3 regions of the Pontibacter populi genome follow, and region 3 is predicted to be linked to each of the others. Evidence: riboswitches for the same ligand, from Rfam matches in the RefSeq annotation. Region 3 holds a riboswitch; each other region holds the start of a gene.
What was found. A riboswitch is a leader RNA that binds a small molecule or an ion and turns the genes downstream of it on or off. The one in region 3 is predicted to bind S-adenosylmethionine.
Positions count from the first base shown of each region.

Region 1: linked by a shared signal. The riboswitch ahead of ABS362_RS08400 (SLC13 family permease) and the one ahead of ABS362_RS05830 (O-acetylhomoserine aminocarboxypropyltransferase/cysteine synthase family protein) in region 3 are both predicted to bind S-adenosylmethionine.
Region 2: linked by a shared signal. The riboswitch ahead of metH (methionine synthase) and the one ahead of ABS362_RS05830 (O-acetylhomoserine aminocarboxypropyltransferase/cysteine synthase family protein) in region 3 are both predicted to bind S-adenosylmethionine.

Region 1 covers NZ_JBEOKT010000006.1:82,467-86,715, reverse strand. Annotated here, with positions in the region: gene ABS362_RS08405 (hypothetical protein) at 1-368, shown strand, start outside; gene ABS362_RS08400 (SLC13 family permease) at 479-1,825, opposite strand; SAM riboswitch class I at 2,066-2,170, opposite strand; gene ABS362_RS08395 (DUF72 domain-containing protein) at 2,346-3,092, shown strand; gene ABS362_RS08390 (cyanophycinase) at 3,207-4,052, shown strand.
Region 2 covers NZ_JBEOKT010000017.1:46,801-51,049, forward strand. Annotated here, with positions in the region: gene metH (methionine synthase) at 1-2,376, opposite strand, end outside; SAM riboswitch class I at 2,449-2,558, opposite strand; gene rpmA (50S ribosomal protein L27) at 2,821-3,090, opposite strand; gene rplU (50S ribosomal protein L21) at 3,151-3,459, opposite strand; gene ABS362_RS15795 (ribonucleoside-diphosphate reductase small subunit) at 4,099-4,249, shown strand, end outside.
Region 3 covers NZ_JBEOKT010000004.1:184,854-189,102, forward strand. Annotated here, with positions in the region: gene ABS362_RS05825 (SDR family oxidoreductase) at 1-908, opposite strand, end outside; SAM riboswitch class I at 1,173-1,279, shown strand; gene ABS362_RS05830 (O-acetylhomoserine aminocarboxypropyltransferase/cysteine synthase family protein) at 1,547-2,875, shown strand; gene metX (homoserine O-acetyltransferase MetX) at 3,065-4,126, shown strand; gene ABS362_RS05840 (homoserine dehydrogenase) at 4,107-4,249, shown strand, end outside.

The sequences.
Region 1 (4,249 bases), on a different contig from region 3:
TTTATGTGGAGTGGCTTCAGCACCCGCCGAGCGAAGTGTTCAGGCAAAATTTTATGAAGGCTGTGGAAACATGTATCGATAAAAAATGTGAATATTGGCTGAGCGACTCTCGTGCTATACATTACCTGGAGTTTGCAGACCAGAACTGGATATTAGAACTTGTTTACCCTTTGTTGCCAAAAGCAAACCTACTGAAGTTTGCGCGAGTTAACACACTGGAGAGTATTGCTCTGATGGATGGCGCCCGCGTTTGTAACACTATTGAACAATTGCCGGAGTTTAAATTAAAGACCCAGCTCGAAGTTTTCAGCTCTAAAGAAGCGGCACTTAACTGGCTGTTCGACGGCAACCCGGTTGCTGGTTTATAGCTGAATATAGTGTACCCGATACCATTAAAAAGAACCACTTAAACTATGGCCTGAGTGGTTCTTTTATGTTGGCCCTACATAACCTGAACTATAGTCTGCGACCGCATGGCTTAATTTACGACTGCCTCTTTGGTTACTGCCAGAACAGGTTTTTGCTGAAGAAACTTATCTATAAAAGGTGTAAGGATAGCCAACACGGTAAAGAACAGCAATAAGTATAAATACCACGCGTAAGGCAATACCTCCAGGTAAGAAACTTCTCCGTTTGTAAAGTTCAGCATGATCAGGATCTGTGCGCCGTAGGGTAGCAGGCCCTGCACAATGCAGGCAAAAATATCGAGTATGGCAGCTGTTTTGCGTTTGTCTATGTGGTAGCGCTGGCTTATATCTTTGGCTACAGGCCCGGTTATAACTATAGAAACCGTGTTGTTGGCTATGGCACTGTTTACACCACTCACCAGCAAGCCCACACCAACCTGCGAAGAACGGTAGCCACTGATAAACTTGTTTGCCTTGCTAAGCAGAAACTGGATACCACCCGCCTGCCGCACCATTTCGGCCAGTCCGCCGGTCAGCATCGATAGCAGGAAGATCTCGGTCATGCTGGTAAAGCCTTCGTATATTTTTTTGCTGAAAAGCAGCACATCCAGTTCGCCGCCAACTATACCAACCAGGCCCGAAGCCACAATACCCGCTATTAGCACCGCAAACACATTTACCCCATACACCGCTAAAAACAACACCAACAGGTAAGGCGCTATCTTCAGAAACTCAATTTCACGTGTTACAGGTAAAACAGCCTGGGTTGCATCGTTCTGAAAACCAGCGAAAAGCAAAAGCCCGATGGTAACAAACGCAGCCGGACCCGCTATCAGGAAATTCACTTTAAACTTATCTTTCATCTCACACTCCTGCGTTTGAGTAGCCGCTATAGTCGTATCGGAAATAAAAGAGAGGTTATCGCCGAACATGGAACCACCCAGCAATGCACCCAACATCAGCGGCATCGAGGTATCGCTTTGCTCGGCCAGCCCCACTACTATCGGCCCCAGGGCAACTATAGCTCCCACCGACGTACCTGTAGCCGTAGACAGGAATGCTGCCAGCACAAACACGCCCAGCGCCAGGTACTGCACCGGAATATAGTTTAAGCCCAGGTTTACGGTAGCATCTACGCCGCCAATGCTTTTAGAAACCACCGCAAAAGCGCCGGCCAGCAGGTAAATAACGCACATGGTCACGATCTGGGAATCGCCGCAACCGCGCACCAGGGCATCTACTTTGGCATTTATGTTTCCTTTTAAAATCAGAAATGCTGCTATGATACCGCATACTACAGCAACCGGCGAGGGCAAAGCATAAAAGTCGTTGAGCACAATACCGGCGCCCAGGAAAATAAATACGAATACTAAAAAGGGAAACAGGGCTAATCCGCCCGTCTTTTGAATCTGATCCATTGTAAAGTTAAACCTGAAAGAAAAGCGAACTATAGCCACAGTAAACTTACTGTTAACCACAGATGCCATTTTGATAAAAGAATTGAAATGAATATTAAGGTGTGGCCACACTGTAAGGCAGCCATCAGTGGGAATTAGCTACAACAGCAACAACAGTTTGCCATAGCAACAGGCGTTGCGGTAACGGGCAAAATAGCCGGAATAAATACTGAAAGAGTGTGTGGTAAGTACATGTGTAGTAATTTATAGTTCCCAAAAACTGGGCAGGTGTTAGCACCATTTCAATATTATTGACGGTTGCTAGAGGTTCTCGGAGCCTGCTCTCTTCCCTCTTCTTTATAAATCTTGATAAAGATGCTGCAAAGGTAAGACCACTGCCTCAAAAATTGCAAGCTTTAAATGATAAACCTGTTATAGGATGACCTAACAACTATAGTTTGTGAATGTTTTACTGGTTTGCACTTAACAGGGATGAACAGCCAGGCACAACATACGTAGGTAGCTGCAACAACTATAGTTTATGGAACAGATACCGAACTTAAATATGGGCACGTCTGGATGGAGTTACCGCTGGATGGAAGTACTTTACCCACCCGAACTAAAATCGGCAGACCGGCTGGCCTACTATGCTACCAATTTTAACTGCACCGAAATAAACAGCAGCTTTTACCACTTTACCATGGCCAAAACCGTGGAGAAATGGCTGACTACCACACCCGCTTACTTTAAATTTGCACCTAAGCTGAACCAGGAGATAACACACAAGCGCAAGTTTGTTGATGCCGAAGCACCCCTGGATAAATTTATGTCCAGCTATAGTTTAATGGGCGACAGGTTAGGTCCGGTGCTTGTCCAGATCGCCGGCAGTTTCCGGTTCGACAGACCAACTGCGGAGGATTTTTACAGATTGCTCCGCGATAAATATCCAGCCCAGCCTTTTGCCCTGGAGGCCCGCCATGTGTCTTGGTTTACCGATGAGTCGATGGATTTGCTGCGTGATTACGACATTACAACTGTTATAGCCAGCGCCGGCAAGCGCTTTCCGGGCACCGAAGCAACCACCACCAACATTGCCTATCTGCGCCTGCACGGCGACGAAAAAATGTACTCCTCTGCTTACTCCGACGAAAAACTGGAACGCTACGCCTACATGGTAAAAGATTGGTTGGAGGATGAAAAACAGGTCTGGATTTTCTTTAATAATACTATTTTAGGAAACGCCGTACTCGATGCCCGCAAACTATTCGATATGATCAAAAATCTATAGTTCATCTTAAGTGGTCGAGTAACTTTTCCGACTGTTACTGCATCTGAACTATAGTGTAAAAGCTTTACACCGTCAGGCTCTGATTACCGTTTTATAGTTAAATAACAGCAGCTTATGAATATCCCAAAAGGTAAGATTATGGCTATCGGTGGCAACGAAAGAAAAGGGAATGAGCCGGTTCCTGTACCCATAGATGAGCATTCTCATTCTGTAGACGAAGGTATTCTGAAACGGATACATGATGAGCTGCATGGCCAGGGCACCCGCATAGAAGTGGTAACTACGGCAACTATAAATCCCGAAATAGCCGGCAAGGTTTATACGGATGCATTCTTACTGCTGGGCTGTGATAACGTGGGTGTTTTACCAATTCAAACCCCAGAAGATGCCAACCGACCCGAATACCTGGAGCGCCTGAAACAAACCCATGCAGTAATGTTTACCGGCGGAGACCAACAGCGCATTACTACTACTTTTAGCGGTTCGGAAGCTCTACGCATATTACAGGAACGTTACCAGCACGAAGAAAAATTCCTGGTATCGGGTACCAGCGCAGGCGCCATGGCGTTATCGGGAGTTATGATAAACGGGTCCATTGAGACTGCGCCTCTGCTGAAAGGAAACGTTGAACTTACAACGGGGCTGGACCTGTTGGATAAGATCATCATTGACACTCACTTCGTGAACCGCCGTCGCATTCCCAGATTGATAGAAGCCATCGCCAGTAATCCGACCCATATCGGCATTGGGCTTGGCGAAGATACGGGCATCCTGATAACAGAAAATAACTGCATCGAAACCATCGGCTCCGGGCTGGTCATTGTATTGGACGGACGAAAACTGCTGGAGAACAACTATAGAACTATAGATTCCGGCGATGCTCTCTGTGTCGAGAACCTGATCATACATGTTCTGCCTAAAGGCCGATCGTACCACATTTCATCCGGTGAGTTTGTATAGTTGCAGGTTTAATTCACCCCTACCTCTCCCGAGAGTATTAACCCACCCCTGCCCCTCCCAAGAGGGGAATTATCCGCCTTTACCAATTTTCAAATCATAGTTTTATAGTTGACGATCTCCCACGGACAGGTCGCGACCTGTCCCTACGGAACTATGACCATGATAAAAGTCGAAGCTTACCGGTTCAAACTATAGAA
Region 2 (4,249 bases), on a different contig from region 3:
AGACAGGATCTTGTCTAGCTGCACCATCACGCCCAGATCTATTACTTCATAATTATTACAAGCCAGCACCACACCCACAATGTTTTTGCCAATATCGTGTACGTCGCCTTTTACAGTTGCCATAAGTATGGTCCCGGCTGTAGATTTAGACGTATCACCGGCTAGCTTCTCTGCTTCCATAAACGGCAACAGGTACGCCACCGATTTCTTCATCACGCGGGCACTTTTCACTACCTGCGGCAAAAACATCTTACCGGCACCGAACAGATCACCCACCACCGACATACCTGCCATCAGCGGACCTTCAATAACATCCAGCGTTTTGGCAGCTTTCTGACGGGCTTCCTCAGTGTCTTCTTCAATAAAATCAACTATACCGCGCACCAATGCATGCTCCAGACGTTCTTTTACCGGGGCATCGCGCCATGCGGTATCAGCGGCAGCGGCAGTCTTGCCTTTACCTTTTACAGTTTCAGCATAGTTTACCAGCTTCTCAGTTGCATCCGGGCGGCGGTTAAAGATCACATCTTCTATCAGGTCGCGCAGTTCGGTTGGTATTTCGCTGTACACGCCCAGCATACCGGCATTCACAATACCCATGTCCATACCAGCCTGCACGGCATAGTATAAAAACACGGTGTGCATCGCTTCACGCACGGCATCGTTACCCCTAAACGAGAATGACAGGTTACTTACGCCACCACTTATAAGCGCATGTGGCAGGTTGGCTTTTATCCATTTTACTACTTCGATATAGTCAACTGCATAGTTGTTATGTTCTTCTATTCCTGTAGCAATGGCAAGTATGTTCGGGTCAAAAATAATGTCTTGCGGCGGGAAGCCTACTTCATCAACCAATATGCGGTAAGAGCGTTCGCAGATCTCTTTTCTGCGGTCCAAGGTATCGGCTTGGCCCTGCTCATCAAATGCCATCACCACCACCGCGGCACCATACTGGCGCACTTTACGGGCTAATTTCTTAAAGGCTTCTTCACCTTCTTTAAGTGAGATGGAGTTAACTATAGATTTGCCTTGTACACATTTCAATCCAGCCTCAATCACACTCCACTTCGAAGAGTCGATCATGATAGGAAGTTTGGAAATATCCGGTTCAGAGGCGATCAGGTTGAGAAAGTTTGTCATGGCCTGCTCCGAGTCAAGCATGCCTTCGTCCATGTTCACATCGATGATCTGGGCACCGCCTTCTACCTGCTGACGGGCAACTGCCAAAGCTTCTTCAAACTGACCATTGACGATAAGGCGGGAGAACATTTTGGAGCCGGTAACATTGGTACGTTCACCGACATTCACAAAAAGGCTTTCGGGGGTTATAGTTAGGGGCTCGAGGCCGCTGTAACGTGGGAGTGGGGCAACCGGGGTAGGAACGTGCGGTTTATACTTTCGCACTAAGTCTGCAATTACTTTGGTGTGTACTGGCGTAGTACCACAACAACCTCCCAAAATATTTACCAGACCTTCTTTCAGATATTCCTCAACTATAGCTCCCATTTGCTGGGCAGTTTCGTCGTAGCCGCCAAAGGCGTTCGGCAAGCCGGCGTTCGGATAAGCACTGATGTAACAGTCCGAAATGCGGGAAAGCTCCTGTATGTGTGTTTTTAGCTGTCGCGCCCCTAAGGCACAGTTAAAGCCTATGCTTAGAATAGGCGCATGCGAGATAGAGTTGTAAAAGGCTTCTACGGTCTGGCCAGACAAGGTGCGGCCACTGGCATCAGTTATAGTTCCGGATATCATAATTGGCAGCTCTTTACCGCCATCATTTACAAATTGCTGTATCGCGAAAAGGGCAGCCTTACAGTTCAGCGTATCAAAAACAGTTTCTACCAGCAACAGATCAGAGCCGCCATCTACCAAACCACGCACCTGCTCATAATAAGCCTCTACCAGTTGGTCGAATGTTATAGCTCGGTAGCCAGGGTTGTTTACATCCGGGGAAAGCGAAGCGGTACGGTTTGTCGGGCCGATAGCACCGGCTACAAAACGTTTATGCGAAGGATCTTTGGCTTCCACTTCATCTGCAGCTTCCCGCGCAATTTTAGCCGACTCATAGTTGAGTTCATACACGATATGCTCCAGCTTATAGTCAGCCATAGCTATAGTTGTACCACTGAATGTGTTGGTCTCAATAATATCAGCCCCAGCTTCCAGGTACTCAGTATGAATGGCTTTGATGATATCCGGGCGGGTAATGGAGAGCAGGTCGTTGTTGCCTTTCAGGTCAGATGGGTGATCTTTAAAGCGCTCGCCACGGAAATCGGCTTCTGATAGCTGATAACGCTGGATCATGGTGCCCATTGCGCCATCAAGCACAAGCACGCGTTCCTTTAATAAACTGTAAATGGGATGGTTGTTCTTCATGTTGGTATCCGTCTTCTCGCTTTGCAAACTGCTACTGCTTATCAAGAAAGGACACCCAGAGAAAGGAGGTCTATCTTATCTTCTCCGGACAGCAAGAGCTTCCGGAAGGGAGTTAGCACCAAGTTTAGTCAAGGTTGCTAAGACGTCACAGGGCCCATTCCCTCGGTCTTTCTTGATAAGAAACTGCAAGTTACTACACATATCCGCAAAAAGCCACAATTATGTTTCATTAGTATATAACTATAGTTGCAGGCTTGCTCAGGAATGTCTGAAAAGCAGAAAAGGACACATTAAGTGTCCTTTTCCTAAAAGAGTTTAATTGTATTAACTATAACTCTTTATAGTCTATTATACGAGACTAAAAATCTCTAGTTCACCATCTTACAAAATAAAAAAGGGATACCTTCCGGCATCCCTTTTCTGTTGCATCTGCAAAGTTTCGTATTAAGCCTCAGCTACTACGTTAGGAATTACAGAAACGTAAGAACGATTCTTAACGCTTTTCTTAAATTCTACTTTGCCATCAATAAGTGCGAACAGAGTGTGGTCTTTACCCATACCCACGTTTTTGCCTGGGTGGTGTGCAGTACCTCTTTGTCTTACAATGATGTTACCAGCGATAATTTCCTGGCCACCATAAATCTTAACACCTAGTCGTTTTGAATGTGACTCACGACCGTTGTTAGAACTACCAGCTCCTTTTTTGTGTGCCATTTTGTTTACTATTTAATCAGGCCTGGGCCTGAAAGTTTCTACGATAATTTCCTCTTACTCTTAACCAATGCTCTCGATAAGAACTTTCGTATAGTCAGAACGATGTCCTCTAGACTTTCTATACCCTTTTCTTCTCTTCTTCTTGAAAATGCGGATTTTCTCGCCTCTCACGTTGCCAAGGATTTTACCAACCACTTTAACACCGCTTACGAATGGAGCACCAACGGTTAGTGTACCGTTATCATCTGTAAGAAGAACATTGGCGAACTCAACGGCGTCACCTTCATTGCCGGAAAGCTTGTTAGAGTAGATAAACTTACCGCTCTCTACTTTGGTCTGTTGACCTGCGATTTCTACAATTGCGTACATCAGCTTCAATGTATGTTTAAAATTTAGTCTGCAAAAGTACGGCGCTAATATTTAATTTGCAAATGCTTGCTGCTTAATTTGTTCATCTAAATAAAGAGAGCAATTACACAATGTGGATAACCATGTTGAAATATCAGGGACATCTTTTTGCACATCTTTAAAACAGCCTTAACCATATAACAGGCAGACAGTTGCATCAAAAATACTTTTCCACACTTTTCCACAAAGCATTTTTTATTTCTCCGTGGGTCACCTCCTGGGCAAGGCATTTAATTATGCTTTTTGGACTTTTATTTCACTTTATGCTTACGATAACGTGTTTAAACACTATAGAGCGCCTGAACATTGCACTTAAAACACATCTTTTAGATAAATACCAATATAATCATATGATAATATATGTGATAACGCATGTGCATAACCGTGTTGATTTCGACACAAATAACACAGCATCAGCCAGTTAATTATTTGTGCATAAATTGAACAACTTTAGCCCCTAGTTTCAAGTTCAATTCTCTATATTTGAAGTCACGATACTATCGGGTACCTGCCGGGCACCCGTCGAAAACAAAAGTAAATATGGGGTGTTTTCTAAGCTGATTAGCTTACCCCTTCAACCAATAAAACATTTAGTAGCTTATGGAGCCAATATTACAAGAAAACCCAAACCGCTTTGTACTGTTCCCGATTCAGCATGATGAGGTATGGCAGATGTATAAAAAGGCTGAAGCCAGCTTTTGGACTGCAGAAGAGATAGACCTTAGCCAGGACCTGAAAGACTGGGATAACC
Region 3 (4,249 bases):
ACCATGTTCTGCTCTATTTTAGCATAGGCCAGTCTTAGCGCTTCCTCGTAGTTTAAATTCTGGTGCGGAATAAGTTGTTTGATGCGATTATCCTGAACTATAGTATCGTTGCGGAGGCTCTCTACTAAACTGCGGGAAATAGAAAAGCTGGTGCTGGTAACAAAGTAAAGCCAGTAAGAAGATAGCTTCGGTGTGAGGACCGGAACTGTAAAAATAAAACGTTTCAGGTGGCGCACCTTTGCCAGTTTTTCGAGCATTTGCTTGTAGGTAAGCACATCGGGTCCGCCTATTTCCAGTCGTTGTTCATAACAGGCGGGGTTTGAGAGCACGGCAGTAAGGTAAAATATCACATCCCGTATGGCTATGGGCTGGCAGCGGGAGTTGAGCCAGCGCGGTGTTATCATCACAGGCAATTTCTCTACCAAGTCACGGATTATCTCGAAAGAAGCGCTGCCGGAACCAATAATAATAGAGGCCCGAAGTACTGTTAAAAAAGCTTTTGCCTGATCCAGGATATCCTCTACATGTCGCCTTGAGGATAAATGCTTTGACAGCTGTGTGGTATTGGAAAGTCCGCTCAGGTAGATGATCTGTTTAGCTGTAGTGCTATTAAGGTAGGCGACAAAATTTTCGGCAGAGGTATGTTCGGCTTTTTCAAAATCGTTGCCGTGGCCGCCCATGGAATGCACCAGGTAGTAAGCGGCATCTATGTCTTTGGGTAGGGCGGTAAGTGTTTCGGATTGCAACAGGTCGCCTTTAATAATTTGTACTTTATCCTTAAGCGTGTCCTGTAGTTCGAAGCGGCGCGGGTCGCGCACCATACACACGACCTCATGCTGTTGCTCCACGAGAACAGGTAATAGCCGCCTGCCGATATAGCCGTTTGCTCCGGTTAAAAGAATCTTCATGTAAGCATGTTTAGGTAGTATGTTCTGCCATAGCAACAACTAACTAAGCCTGATGTTCAGGAATTATAAAGCTACATTTTTAACGTGTATTTTTCAGGTGCAGGCTGAATTCAGACTCGTTTTTATAGTTGTAAAACATTGAATTACAGGTGTTAAATTGGGTATTTGAAAAAATATTTAATAAAATATTCATCCGGCATTTTGTTTTTAGAGTAAATGTAGTCTAAGTTTGCATCATCAAGTCAATGATCCCTGGCGGTTATTGATTTATAAAGAAGCGTGGAGAGACAGGCTCTGAGAAGCGCTAGCAACCTAACCCCTATGGTAAAGGTGCTAATTCCTGAATCCGGAAGTTCGGATGACTATAAATTGATAAGAACATGAAAAAGGGAATTAAGCCAACACTCGAACGTTTTGTATTTTATCCGGTAGCCCAACTACTTGGAGTATCTTATTTATTTGCTTTCAGGTACATGCGAATGCAAACCTGTTGTTGCTGTCGCTAATCCTTTAGCTTCCTGAACCATTGTGCCCCGCAGCCCCCTGCAGGTTTATACCTGTAGTCCCGCTGCTGTATCCGCACACTCATTTCTCTTTTCGCAATTCAACTTATTTCATACTTTTTAATCAGAAAAATCATGTCTACCACACATCATTTTGAAACGCTACAACTACATGCAGGCCAGGAAATAGATCCAACTACCCGTTCCCGCGCTGTGCCCATCTACCAGACAAGTTCTTATGCTTTTAAAGATGCGGCCCATGGTGCCAACCTGTTCGCCCTGAAGGAATTCGGCAATATTTACACTCGCATCCAGAACCCGACGACCGATGTTTTTGAAAAACGCATTGCTGCCCTGGAAGGCGGCGTGGCGGCTGTTGCGGTAGCCTCAGGGCAAGCGGCACAATTCATTGCACTTACCAACATACTGCAGGCCGGAGACAATTTTGTGAGTACCAGTTTTTTGTATGGCGGCAGTTATAACCAGTTCAAGGTTTCTTTTAAACGCCTGGGTATAGAGGCCCGCTTTGCCGACAGTGATGACGTGGAGAGCTTCGGGAAACTGATCGACGAAAACACCAAAGCCATTTACCTGGAAACGATCGGTAACCCTCGCTTCAATATTCCGGACTTCGAAACTATAGCTGCACTGGCTCGCAAGCATGACCTGCCATTGGTCGTGGATAACACCTTTGGCGCAGGTGGTTACCTGTTCAGGCCGCTGGAGCATGGTGCAAATGTGGTGGTGGAGTCGGCTACCAAATGGATAGGCGGGCACGGCACCAGCATTGGCGGCGTAATTGTAGATGGCGGAAACTTTAACTGGGGCAACGGCAAATTCCCGCAATTTTCCGAACCATCAGAAGGCTACCACGGACTTAATTTCTGGGAAGTATTCGGGACAGATGGGCCATTTGGCAATATCGCTTTCGCGATAAGAGCCAGGGTAGAAGGTTTGCGTGACTTTGGTCCTGCCATCTCTCCATTCAACTCTTTCCTGCTGCTGCAAGGTTTGGAAACATTATCGCTGCGCGTGGAAAGAACGGTGCAAAATGCACTAGCACTGGCGAAGTGGCTGGAAAAACATGAGCTCGTAGAAAGCGTGAACTACCCGGGGCTGGAATCAAGTAATTACCATGAACTGGCGAAGAAATACCTGAAGCGCGGCTTTGGCGGGGTGCTATCTTTTAAACTGAAAGGCGATAGAGAACAGGCGGAGACTTTTGTGAATAATTTAAAACTGGTAAGCCACCTGGCTAATGTTGGCGACGCTAAAACACTGATCATTCACCCGGCATCTACCACACACCAGCAACTGTCAGATGCAGAACAACTGGGCGCCGGGGTAGAGCCGACTTTACTTCGCGTATCGCTTGGCATCGAGCACATTGATGATATAAAAGCAGATTTCGAACTGGCTTTTGCGGCTGTTAAAAATGCAGTAGCAGAACCTGTGCTAAACTAAACTGTAGTAAAACCCACCCCTAACCCCTCCGAGGAGGGGAATAGGATACTCCCAAAAGTCTCTCTTCGAAAAGGACAGATGGAATTCAACGCTAACTATAGAACTATAAATTCAACTATAGCAACAGCAGAAAATCCCCTCTCGGGAGGGGTAGGGGTGGGTTAACTCTAATGTAGAAAGACAACTTCCATGTCCACAGAACAACATACTTTTCATTATCAGCAGGAGTTTAAGCTGGAATCGGGGATCTCGTTGCCCGGCTTCCAGCTTGCTTATACCACCTACGGTACACTAAACCCGCAACGCGACAACGTGGTGTGGGTGTGCCATGCCCTTACCGGCAGTTCAGATTTTACCGACTGGTGGAGCGGCCTGTTTGGAGATGGCAAACTATACGACCCCGAAGACTGGTTTATAGTTTGCGCCAATACACCGGGTGGCTGCTATGGTTCTACTGGTCCGCTTTCGGTTAACCCCAATACGCTGCAGCCTTATTACCATAGTTTTCCGCAGCTTACCAACCGCGATATTGTGGCGGCCTTTGACCTAATGCGGCAGGAGCTGGAGCTGGAAAAGGTGCACACGCTGATCGGAGGGTCGTTGGGTGGACAACAGGCATTGGAATGGGCGCTACAGAAGCCGGACGTGTTTGAAAGATTGGTCCATGTGGCTTCTAATGCGCGTCATTCTGCCTGGGGAATTGCTTTTAACGAGAGCCAGCGCATGGCCATCCGCCAGGACCCGACCTGGGCCGATTATAGTGAACCAGCAGGCCAGGAAGGGTTGAAAACGGCAAGGGCCATCGCTATGCTTTCGTATCGCCACTATACCAGTTATGAGCTTAACCAACAGGAACCCGGCAATAGCATCACAGACAACTATAGAGCTGCCAGCTACCAGGTTTACCAGGGCGAAAAGCTGGCAAAACGCTTTAATGCTTATACCTACTGGTTACTCTCCAAAGCCATGGACTCGCATAACATCGGCCGCAACAGGGGAGGAGTAGAAAACGCACTACATCATTTAAAAGCTAAAACACTTTTTGTAGGTGTAGATACCGATCTTCTTTTCCCGGTAGAGGAACAACGGTTCTTACATGAGCAGGTGCCAGGTTCTGCATTTGCTTTACTGCATTCTGATTACGGCCACGATGGCTTTTTAGTGGAAACTGAGCAACTGATTCAAGCAGTCCGCAATTTCTATCAAACTGAAACTATAAATGAACGATACTATGAAAAACAAACCGTCTAACATCAGGCTCGGCATATTCGGGTTTGGGTGCGTAGGGCAGGGGCTATACGATGTGCTGCAAACTATAGAGCAGGCAGGCATTGAGGTGGCTCCGATCTGTGTAAAAGATAAGGAAAAGCCACG